DNA from 2 places in the Acidovorax sp. FW305-C-20-28 genome. Region 1 is predicted to be linked to the other one. Evidence: predicted binding sites of a transcription regulator. Region 1 holds the regulator's gene; the other holds the start of a gene.
What was found. The regulator HrcA, encoded in region 1, represses chaperone genes, less so after heat shock. The targets are predictions, from matches to a motif close to TTAGCACTCNNNNNNNNNGAGTGCTAA.

Region 1 (5,592 bases):
CAGCACGGCTTCCGCATCTGCCACCACCGGGGTGGATGCGAGGTGTTCCATCGCGGGATCGCGTTGGAATTGGCAGGTGAGGACGTGGGCATGCACGTGGGCGACAGCAGCAGTGGAAGGTCCCCCAGCGTGCGCCGGCTGCGGCGGTGAAGGTGTAGGAGTACGGCGCGAACTGCACGCGGTGGGGAAAGCAGTTGCCCCAGATCACCCCCGGCCAGCGAGCGCGGAATGAAAGCGCAAAGGCACAAAGGAAAAAGCCCTGATACCTTGCGATATCAGGGCTTACCTGTTGGTGCGGCTGGCAGGAATCGAACCCACGACCCCTTGGTTCGTAGCCAAGTACTCTATCCAGCTGAGCTACAGCCGCTAAGCTTTGAATTATAGCATGGATTTTTCAACATTTCAAAAAATCGCTGCTTGCTGCGTTTGCCTCAACGTAAAACCCCGGGGCAATCACAGAACTCGTCTGCTGCACGTATTGTAGCGCACGCCAAAGCGGGCTTCAGGCAAAAAGGCCAAATTTATTGGCCTGCGCTCCGATTGTGCGCACGCCCTCCACGGCGCGTCTGGATGCGCCACCGCTCGGCGGCACCATGCAAAAAGGCCCCGAAGGGCCTTTTTGTGCAAGCGGGCATGGCGCGAATGCGCCGTCCCATTACTGGGGCCAGACCTTGCCCTTGCTCACAAAGGCGCCCGTGCTGGTCTTGTAGCCAAAGTAGATCTCGATGTTGAAGGCACGCAGGTCCGTGTCCGCCAGGTCCATCGAGGGCGTGAACTTCAGGCTGGCAGCATTCGTACCCAGGCTGGAATAGGCCACGCTCTCGGGGAAAGGCAGCACCAGCTGGGCCCAGCCATCGACCTTGCGGAAGAACCAGACGTCCGTCGTGTAGAACAGGCCGTTGGCGGGAATGCGCGCAGCCACCCAGGTGCTGATCTGTGGATTGGCCGCGACTTCTGCCGCGGACTGCGTCATCGTGATGTCCAGCTTGAGGGGCTGGCCGGCGGCGGAAGCCACCGTGGTGGTGACTGTCGTGCCCGTGGCCGGTGGGTTGGTCGTGCCGCCGCCGCCAGGAGGATTGGTCGTGCCACCGCCAGGGCTGGCTGCGTCCACGGGGTCCGGGAAGGCGCTGGTGGTCCAGGTGATGGCGTTGTAGCCCGCGGCGTATTTGGGCATGTCCACATCGATGGCGCCCTGGTAGTCGAAGAGGGCAGCACCACTCAGCTGGCGCACGTAGAGCCACTTGCCCTGGTCGGTGCTGCCGCGGTTGGCATCGAGCTGACCGCCCACGAAGCGCAGGGTGCCGCCGCCGTCGTGCACGACGAAATGGTCAACGTCTTGGGTAACCAGGCGTGCAAACGCGGTGTCGATGCGCTCACCGGTCTGTGCGGCTTGGTACTCGCTGCCACTCAGAGGAGCGGTACGCGTAGGCTCCTTGCCATAGCGCAGCACGAAGGCCGACTGGGTGCCCTGGGGGGCATAGCCGGAGAACAGGAACGAACGCGAACCTGCAGGAATGAAGATCTTGAACTCCTGGCTCTGCATCTGGAAACCAGTGAACTCGGGCAGGGAAAGGGAACCACCACCAGGGAAGGCGCAGCCGCCCGTGCCAAAGCCAATGGCACAGCCCGTCACGCCGGTAGGCGCGTACTGCGCCTTGAAGCCGACCTTGGTGTCAAAGGTGTAGTTGAAGGTGCCAGGCGCTGGCGGCAGCGCGATCTTGTGCGCAGACTGGTGCATCGAAACGAAGTTCGCAGCCTGGGCAAAGGTGGTCAGCGCCGACAAAAATAAAACAATGAGATACCGCATCGAGGACTCCAAAAATAAAAATGACCGGGCACGCGCTCGCGGCCCGCTTCACCCAGGGCCGCCATTTCGGGGGAGAAAACTGCGGATGCCAGGACCGTTTGGCCTATCGTTCTGACATGCACCACGCCAGCGCGCCGCAAGGCCCACCCCTGCAGGCCTGCAAACGTGACATAACGTGTCTTTGCATCGTAACGGTAACGTTGCATCACCGCAGTGATTCGGCGCACAAGTTACATGCAGATGCTCTGGCGAGCCCTCCCCGGGCAGGGGAGGGTGCAGGGGGTGGTAAGGCGGGGAAAATAGCGCGGCGCGAAACGCCAAGCATGCTGATAGCTGCAATTTTGATAGCAACTATGGCAGAAGGGATATGGTAGGGCGTGAGGGACTTGAACCCGCGACCAAAGGATTATGAGTCCTCTGCTCTAACCAACTGAGCTAACGCCCCTTGTACCAGACCGAAGATGGGGCACGCGGTATTGTAGGGGCAAGCAGGCGCTCAGCGGCGGTGGCTCAGCGCATTGGAGACCAGCTTGGAGGTGATGTCCACGATCTGGATCATGCGATCGTAGGGCATGCGTGTCGGGCCGATCACGCCCAGGGTGCCTACCACCTTGCCGTCCACCTCGTAGGGGGAGCTCACGATGGAGAGTTCCTCGAACGGCACGACCTGGCTTTCGCCGCCGATGTAGATGCGTACGCCCTCGGCCTGGCTGGAGAAGTCCATGAGCCGCAGAATCTGCGTCTTTTGCTCGAAAAGATCGAAAGCGCGGCGCAGATTGCCCATGTCGCTCGAAAAGTCGCTCACGGACAGCAGGTTGCGCTCGCCGGAGATGACCACCTCGTCCTGCGCCTCCCCCTCCGAGCCCACATTGACGGCCGCCTGCATGAGCGTGCCGATCTCGCCGCGCAGTGCATCCACCTCGGACTTCAGGCGCTCGCGCACCTGCTCCATGGCCAGGCCGGCGTAGTTGGCGTTGAGGAAATTGGCGGCCTCGATCAGCTGCGACTGCGAGTGATCGATGTCGGTGAAGATCACGCGGTTCTGCACATCGCCCTCGGGCGAGACGATGATCACCAGGAAGCGCCGCTCCGACAGGCGCAGGAATTCGATGTGCCGGAACACCGAGGTGCGCCGTGGCGCCATCACCACACCCACGAACTGCGACAGGTTGGACAGCAGGTTGGCGGCATTGGCAATCACCTTCTGCGGCTGCTCGGGCGCCAGCGGCGGTGAAATCAAAGGGTCACGCTGCACGGTCAACATCGTGTCGACGAACAGACGATAGCCCTTGGCCGTGGGAATGCGCCCGGCCGAAGTGTGCGGGCTGGCGATCAGGCCGAGTTCTTCAAGGTCGGCCATCACATTGCGGATGGTCGCCGGCGACAGGTCCATGCCGGAGGCGCGCGAGAGCGTGCGCGAGCCCACGGGCTGTCCGTCGGCTATGTAGCGCTCCACGAGCGCCTTGAGCAGCAACTTGGCACGGTCATCAAGCATGCGGTCGATTTTAATGAGGGAAGCGGGTGTTTCCCTGTCGCGTTTCGTCTATCGTTGTACAGAGAAGTCCGCATGGGATGCACTAGCATTGCGCAACTTGCCCCCGCCGGACGCAAGGCCTCGCCCAGGCTCCGTGTTCCCACAACAATGATGTAATTTGACGATGCCCTCCAATTTCCGCCATGTAGCGCTCATCGGCAAGTACCAGCAGGCATCGGCTGCAGGCGCCTCTTCCATGACCGAGGGCTCACGCCAGGCCCTGCAGGACATCGCGCAATTCCTGCAAGGCCAGGGCTGCAGCGTGGCCCTGGAGGCCGAGACGGCCGCCAATGCCGGCCTGTCCGACTACCCCACGATGGATGTGGACACCATCGGCACCCAGTGCGACCTGGGCCTGGTGGTGGGAGGCGACGGCACCATGCTGGGCATAGGCCGGCAGCTGGCGCGCCACAAGACCCCGCTGATCGGCATCAACCAGGGGCGGCTGGGCTTCATCACCGACATCCCCTTCGGCACCTACCAGACCACCCTGCCCCCGATGCTGCAGGGCGAATACGAGGAAGACCTGCGCCCGCTGATGCATGCCCGCGTGGTGCGCGATGGCCAGGTGGTCTTCGAGGCACTGGCCATGAACGACGTGGTCGTGAACCGGGGCGCCACCTCGGGCATGGTGGAGCTGCGCGTGGAGGTGGGCGGGCGCTTCGTGGCCAACCAGCGCGCCGACGGCCTGATCATCGCCTCGCCCACGGGCTCCACGGCCTACGCGCTGTCGGCCGGCGGCCCCATGCTGCACCCGTCCATCCCCGGCTGGGTGCTGGTGCCGATTGCGCCGCACACCCTGTCCAACCGTCCCATCGTGCTGTCAGACGCCACAGAGATCGCTGTCGAGGTGGTCAGTGGCCGCGACGTGAGCGCCAATTTCGACATGCAGTCGCTGGCCTCGTTGCTGCACGGCGACCGCATCCTCGTGCAGCGTTCCGAACACTGCGTGCACTTTCTGCACCCCCTGGGCTGGAACTATTTCGCTACGCTGCGCAAGAAGCTGCGCTGGAACGACGGGGGCTCCTGACCATGGCCCTGCGGCGCATCACCCTGCGCGACTTCGTCATCGTCCAGGCGCTGGAGCTGGACCTGCAAAGCGGCTTCACCGTGCTCACAGGCGAGACCGGTGCCGGCAAGTCCATCCTCATCGACGCCGTGCAGCTGGTGCTCGGGGCCCGCGCCGATGCCGCCCTGGTGCGCGAGGGCTGCCCCCGCACCGATGTCTGCGCCGAATTCGACGCCCCGGCCCACATCCGCCCCTGGCTCGAAGAGGCCGGGCTGGAGGGCGAAGACCTTCTGCTGCTGCGCCGCACGGTGGACACCCAGGGCAAGAGCCGCGGCTGGATCAACGGCACACCCGCCACGGCCACACAGTTGCGCGCGCTCGGCGAGCTGCTGCTCGACATCCATGGCCAGCACGCCTGGCAGAGCCTGACCCGGCCCGAATCGGTGCGTGGCCTGCTCGACGCCTACGCCGGCACGAGCGACCGCCCCACGGCCGAGCGCTGGAACCAGTGGCGCCAGGACCAGAAGGCCCTGGCCCAGGCCCGCGCCGCCCAGGCCACGCTGCAGCAGGAGCGCGAGCGCCTGCAATGGCAGATCGCCGAGGTGGACAAGCTGGCCCCGGGCGACGACGAGTGGCCCGAGCTCGATGCCCAGCACAAGCGCCTGTCCAACGCCTCGGCGCTGATGGACGCGGCCAACGCCGCCATCGCAGCCCTCTCGGGCACGGATGCCGAGGGCGATGGCGGCGCGTTGGACGGCCTGTCCCGCGCGCAGGACCTGCTGCAGGGCCATGAGCACCTGGAGGCCGAGTTCGCCAGCGCCGCCGACATCCTCAACTCCGCCGTGGCGCAGGCGGGCGATGTCGTGCATTCGCTGCACGCCTATCTGCGCCACAACGACCTGGACCCTGAGCGCCTGGCCGCCGTGGATACGCGCCTGTCGCTGTGGATGACACTCGCACGGCGCTACAAGCGCAGCCCCGTGGAGCTGCCCGCCCTGCTGCACGGCTGGAAGGCCGAACTGCAACAACTCGATGCCGCCGCCGATCTGGTGGCGCTGGAAAAGGCCGAGGCCGCCAGCGCCCGGGCCTACCAGGCCGCGGCGCGTGCCCTGTCGCTGGCGCGGGCCAAGGGTGCGCCCCGGCTATCGACCGCCATCACCCAGGCCATGCAAGGCCTGGGCATGGCCGGCGGCCAGTTCGAGGTGTCCCTGGGCAAGCTGGCCGAGCCCGCCGCCCACGGTA
Region 2 (5,592 bases), on a different contig from region 1:
AAATTCTCCTCCAGCGATCACCTTCACAAATCACCCTGTCGCAGATCGCGCGCCAGCTGGGCTTGTCGGTCTCACGCATCAGCCGTATCGTGTCAGCGCAGCGGGCATTGATGCCGGGGGGCGCGAAGGAGCTGCGGCCGGGGTTGGAAAAGGCAACAGGCAAGGCCTGATCGCTACTATTCGCTAGAAAATAGGTGAAGAATGAATAAATCCGCTTTATTCGAAGGTATAAAAGCCATTTCAATAAAGGACTTTTATTAAAAATTTGCATATCGCTGGCGGTCTTGCCTGCGATATTGGCTGCAATCGCATTTTCAGTGAAGAACTCAAACTTTGCTATAGATGATGGACGCTCGCACAGGCCCAGAAATGGTTTTGTGCCAGATGAGGAAACTGCCGCAAGAATAGCGGAAGTAATTGCCAAGAGAGTATATGGTGATTCCAGAATTGAGGGGCAAAAACCGTTTCAGGTCCATCTTGGAGGCGATGTTTGGAAGGTTTCCGGGACCATCCCCCCAGATATCTTGGGCCAGAGATTTGAAGTCTATATTTCAAAAGAAAGTGGGCGAATTTTTCGCGTTACGCATGGCAGATAATTGCGGGCAGTCCCACGGTTGAAGCGCAACACCTGTGGCCGTCCCTATATGGCAAGCCAACCCCCGACGTAAGGTGCATTCCATGGGTTTCCGATTTCGCCTGGGCCTTGGCGTCGGCGCCTTGCTGGCCGCTGGCCTGCTCTATGCCCTGCTCCAGCCGCCCCTGGACAGCAACGCCGACGAGCACCATCGAATGCAGACGCACGCCATCCTCGAACTGGTCGGCAGTTCCCTGGACCACTGGGCCGCCCAGCACGGGCGCGTGCCCAGCGACCAAGAGGCACTGAGCGTTCTGGAACTGCGCGCTTCTTCTCCCGTGCGAGACGGATGGGGGCATCCCCTGGTCTACCGGGCCGTCCCTGGCCATGGTGGGCGCCCATTCCAACTGCGGTCCGTGGGGCCCAATGGCCGGGATGAGGGTGGGGGAGGCGACGACCTGGGCTTCCCTGTGCGATAGACCGATAGACCGACAGACGGATAGACAGACAGATAGATGGATCGTCTGCCTGGTGGCTCGGTCGTCTATCCGCTGCCGGTGGATTGCCGGCCGCTGGCGCAGGCAGGGCTGCGGGCTACCTGCAGCGCAGGCAAGCGAGCAGGGAGGCACGCAAGAGGGCGCCGGCCCTCCCTCGTGCGTGCCTGGCCTGCCGTGGCCCTGGCTTGCTTGCTTACTCGGCCTTGATGCCGCGCATGGCGATCACGCCGCCCAGCAGGTTGGTGTCGGCCTTGATGCGGTTGGCCAGGCCTTCGGGCGAGGTGCCCACCACCTGCCAGCCTTGCTGGAACAGCTTGCTGCGCACGTCGGGGCTGCGGGCGATTTCGCTGATGAGGGCGGCGACCTTGGCCTGGATGGGCTTGGGCATGGTGACCGGGGCGGCGAAGGCGTTCCAGATCTCCAGGTTGTAGTTGGTGATGCCGGCTTCGGCCAGGCTGGGCACGTCGGGCACCAGGGGGCTGCGGCCCGAGGAGGTGACGCCGATGGCGCGCAGCTTGCCGGCCTTGACCTGGGCCTGGGCCAGGGCAGGGGGCAGCAGGGCCATCTGCAGCTGGCCGCCGAGCATGGCCGTGGCCACCTGGGGGTAGCCGGGGTAGGGCACATGCACGGGGTTGATGTTGCTGCGCGACTTGAGCAGCTCGGTGCCGATGTGGCCCACGGTGCCCACGCCGGGGGTGCCGTAGCTCCACTTGTCGCCGCCGTTGCGGGCGGCCACGAAGAATTCGCGCGCGTCGGCCGTGGCGGGCACGCCGGGCTGGCTCACGGGGGCGGTCAGCACCAGGGGCGAGGTGCCGATCAAGCTCAGCGGGGCCAGGTCCTTGATGGGGTCATACGGCACGGCGGGGTTGAGCATCTTGGCGATGGTCATGTTGCCGTTGATCATCAGGCCGATGGTGTGGTCGTCACGCGCCTTGGCCACGGCGTCGGCACCGATGTTGCCGCCCGCGCCCACCTTGTTCTCCACGATGACCGGCTGGCCCAGCGCCTTGGACAGGGGCTCGGCGATTGTGCGGGCCGTGAGGTCGGGCGAGGAGCCGGCCGGAAAGCCCACGATGATGCGCACGGGCTTGGTGGGCCAGGCCACGGGGGCTGCTGCTGCGGCCGGGGCGGCTGCCGGCTTGGCAGTGGCAGCAGGCTTTTGCTGGGCTTGCTGGGCCAGGGCCCAGGGCGACGACGACAGGGCGGCGATCGCCAGGGCCAGGGCCGCGCGGCGGGGAACGACAACAACAACAGGGCGTGACAAGAGCATCTCCTTGAAAGTGATCTGCAGCGGATGCCGCGCCCAAGAAAAAAGGGCCCCGACGGGGCCCTTGTGGTGGAGGCGCTTCAACCGCGAAGCAGCGATGGTAACGCGCCCTTTGCAGCGAAGCGGATCGATGCTTATGCGGATACTTATGCGTATTCCGCCAGCGCCTTCTTCATCTTCTTCATGGCGGCCACTTCGATCTGGCGAATGCGCTCGGCGCTCACGCCGTACACGGCGGCCAGCTCGTGCAGCGTCATGCCGCCCGTGCCGTCGTCGTTGACCTTGAGCCAGCGCTCTTCCACGATGCGGCGGCTGCGCTCGTCCAGGCTGGCCAGGGCGTCGGCAATGCCGTCGGTGGCCAGGTAGTCGCGCTGGCGCGATTCGATCATGGCCGTGGGCTCATGGGAGGCGTCGGCCAAGTAGGCGATCGGGCCGAAGGCCTGCTCGCCATCGTCCGATGGGGCCGGGTCGAGCAGCACATCGCCACCCGACAGGCGGGTTTCCATCTCGATGACTTCTTCGCGCTTGACGTTGAGCTGCTCGGCCACGGCGTCGATCTCGCGGTCCGACAGGGTGTCGCGGTGCGTGGCGGCATCGGCGGCGGCCGCATCGGCCTTGAAACCCTGCTTCATGGACCGCAGATTGAAGAACAGCTTGCGCTGGGCCTTGGTGGTCGCCACCTTGACCATGCGCCAGTTCTTGAGGATGTATTCGTGGATCTCGGCCTTGATCCAGTGCATGGCATAGCTCACCAGGCGCACGCCCTGGTCGGGGTCGAAGCGCTTGACGGCCTTCATCAGGCCCACATTGCCTTCCTGGATCAGGTCGCCGTGCGGCAGGCCATAGCCCAGGTACTGGCGCGAGATGGAGACGACCAGGCGCAGGTGCGACATCACCAGCCGGCCGGCGGCGTCCAGGTCGTTGTTGTCCTTGAGAGCGCGTGCATAGGTCTGCTCTTCCTCGTGGGTGAGCAGGGGCAGGCGGTTGACGGCCGAAATATAAGCGTCCAGATTGCCCAGCGGGGGCACCAGCGCCCATGGGTTGGCGGGCGCCAAAGTCGTCGTAACGGTTCCAGATTGAATGTTCATTCCGGGAATCCTTTCCTCTAAGCCGTGATATTAGCACTCTCTTTGAGTGAGTGCTAAAGCCGAAGTTCCCCTGCTGCGGCTGGGTGATTGCCGGGGTGTCCGGGCCACGATTTGCCATGGACTGGCATGCGTCCCCAAGGTTCCTTCCACCGGGCTTTGCCCTGCCAAGCCGGCCGAAAATCGCTTGTCCACAGTCTAGGGAGCGTGCCTGGGCCCGGGTGTAGGAGCCCGGCCCAGGTCCGTGTGGTGATCGGCGACGGATGCGGGGGCGGGTATCGCTACCATCGGCGGCCACAGCACCTGTTCACGCCCATGGACCCCCACCAGCCCGCCACCGCCGCCGCCACCCCTCCCGCCGCCCCCTGGATCGCCCGCATCCCCCTGTCGCCCGAGCGTGGCCGCCAGGCCCTGGTGATCGTGCACGCCGGCAAGGCCACGCGCCCGGCCGAGGGGCTGCAGGCGCTGCTGGGCTTCCACGCCGATGGGCAGGGGGGCTGGATCTCCGCCGCCCAGGCGGAGGATGGGCGCTGGGGTTTCATCGATGCCGGGGGCCGCTGGCGGGTGCCGCCCACGCTGGAGAATGCGCGCGGCTATTCCGTCGACGGCCTGGCGCGTTTCCAGCAGGGCGGGCTGTGGGGCTTTGTGGACCTGGCAGGGGCGGTGGCGGTGGCGCCGCGCTTTCTGGATGTGCGGCCGTTCCGGCGCGGCCTGTCGGCGGCGCGGGTGGGCGAGGGCGAATGGCGCATCCTCGACCGCGAGGGGCGCTTCACCTCGGAGGCGCGTTTCCACGACCTCAGCGAATTCGGCGCCAACGGCCTGGCCCGCGCAGTCCCGTGGGATCCGCAGGGCGGCGAGCGCTTGCACGGCTTTGTGGACCGGGAGGGGGGCTGGGCCATCGCGCCGCGCTTCCAGGCGGCCGAGCCCTTTGATGAGTTGGAAGTGACCCCCGCCTCGCTCGACGGCGACCGTTGGGGCCTGATAGATACACGTGGAGAGTGGGTGCTCACACCCAGCTATGCGCTGATCGACGCCTTCAACAGCGCCGGCCTGGCCTACTGCGAAGGGCCCGACGATGGGGACGAAGACGATTGCGCCTACCTCGATGCCCAGGGCCGGGTCGCCGTGCAGGGCGATGCCCACCTGGCCCGGTACATGGCCTGCGGCCGGGTGGCCAGTGACGCCGAAGGCAGCCGCTTTCTGTGCGCCGACGGCACGCCGCTGGCCACCCCGGCCCTGGCCTGGGGCACCCATTTCCGGCCCGCCTGCGGCTTTGCCGTGGTGCGCACCCGCAGCAGCGGCGATGGCGACGAGGCCGTCCCCGCGGCCTGGGGCCTGTTGCACGCCGATGGCAGCGTGTTGCCGGTGGACGCTGCGCTGCTGCTGGAGCCGCTGACCGACGCCGAGGGCTGGATACCCGCCGAGGAGCGCGGCACGCCGCTGGTGCCGTTTCTCACACGCGATGGCCAGGTGGCCTGGATCGACCGGGCCGGCGCCGTGGTCTGGCGTGCCGTGGCCGAGGGGGCGCAGGTGGTGCTGCAGGCCGCCGATGGCAGCCCGCTGTGGCGCAGCGCGGTGCAGGAGGGGGCCGTGGGGCCGCTGCAGCCGTTCTTCCACCCCCAGCCCGCCGCGCACCAGGATGCGGTGGCCGTGGCCCGGGCCCTGCTGGCCGAGGCCGAGGCTGGCCTGCACGGCCTGGCGGCGGGCGCGGCGCTGGAGGGCGGGCCTGCCTGCGACGAGGACGACGAAGCGGACGAGGACGCCGCCCCGGTGCGCCATGCGGTGCGCACGCGGCGGCTGGCGCGCACCTACCTGGGCGAAGAACACAGCGGGCACTACGAGTTCCTGGGCCCGCTGCTGGCCGGTGCCGTGGAGCAGGCCCACGCGGCGGTGCTGCAGGCCCTGACCGCGCACCATGGCCCGCCGGTGCTGGACCCCGAGCACAAAGTCCCCTGGTGGTACCCCGCCGGCCACCTGCCGCCCGCCTGGGCCGTGCCGATGGGCCGCGCCCTGCCGGGAGACAGCGGCGTGCTGCGTGAGTCGCGCGAGCAGTGGCTGTCGCTCTACAAGGTGGATGACTCTGGCGACGGCGATGCCTGGTGGGAGCTGTGGCTGATGGCGGCACCGAGCGTGGATGCGCTGCAGACGGCGCTGCGCGCACGCCAGCAG

Region 2: the regulator HrcA is predicted to act here: its motif matches at 3,457-3,483, upstream of rpoH (RNA polymerase sigma factor RpoH).

Annotation. Positions count from the first base shown of each region.
Region 1 covers NZ_JBYSYM010000029.1:74,505-80,096, forward strand. The annotation lists gene AC3WOH_RS27165 (hypothetical protein) at 1-51, opposite strand, end outside; tRNA gene AC3WOH_RS27170 (tRNA-Arg) at 291-367, opposite strand; gene AC3WOH_RS27175 (hypothetical protein) at 656-1,807, opposite strand; tRNA gene AC3WOH_RS27180 (tRNA-Ile) at 2,176-2,252, opposite strand; gene hrcA (heat-inducible transcriptional repressor HrcA) at 2,304-3,302, opposite strand; gene AC3WOH_RS27190 (NAD kinase) at 3,466-4,371, shown strand; gene recN (DNA repair protein RecN) at 4,374-5,592, shown strand, end outside.
Region 2 covers NZ_JBYSYM010000020.1:93,518-99,109, forward strand. The annotation lists gene AC3WOH_RS21950 (hypothetical protein) at 1-424, opposite strand, end outside; gene AC3WOH_RS21955 (NTF2 fold immunity protein) at 378-596, shown strand; gene AC3WOH_RS21960 (type II secretion system protein GspG) at 679-1,053, shown strand; gene AC3WOH_RS21965 (Bug family tripartite tricarboxylate transporter substrate binding protein) at 1,265-2,341, opposite strand; gene rpoH (RNA polymerase sigma factor RpoH) at 2,485-3,426, opposite strand; gene AC3WOH_RS21975 (WG repeat-containing protein) at 3,739-5,592, shown strand, end outside.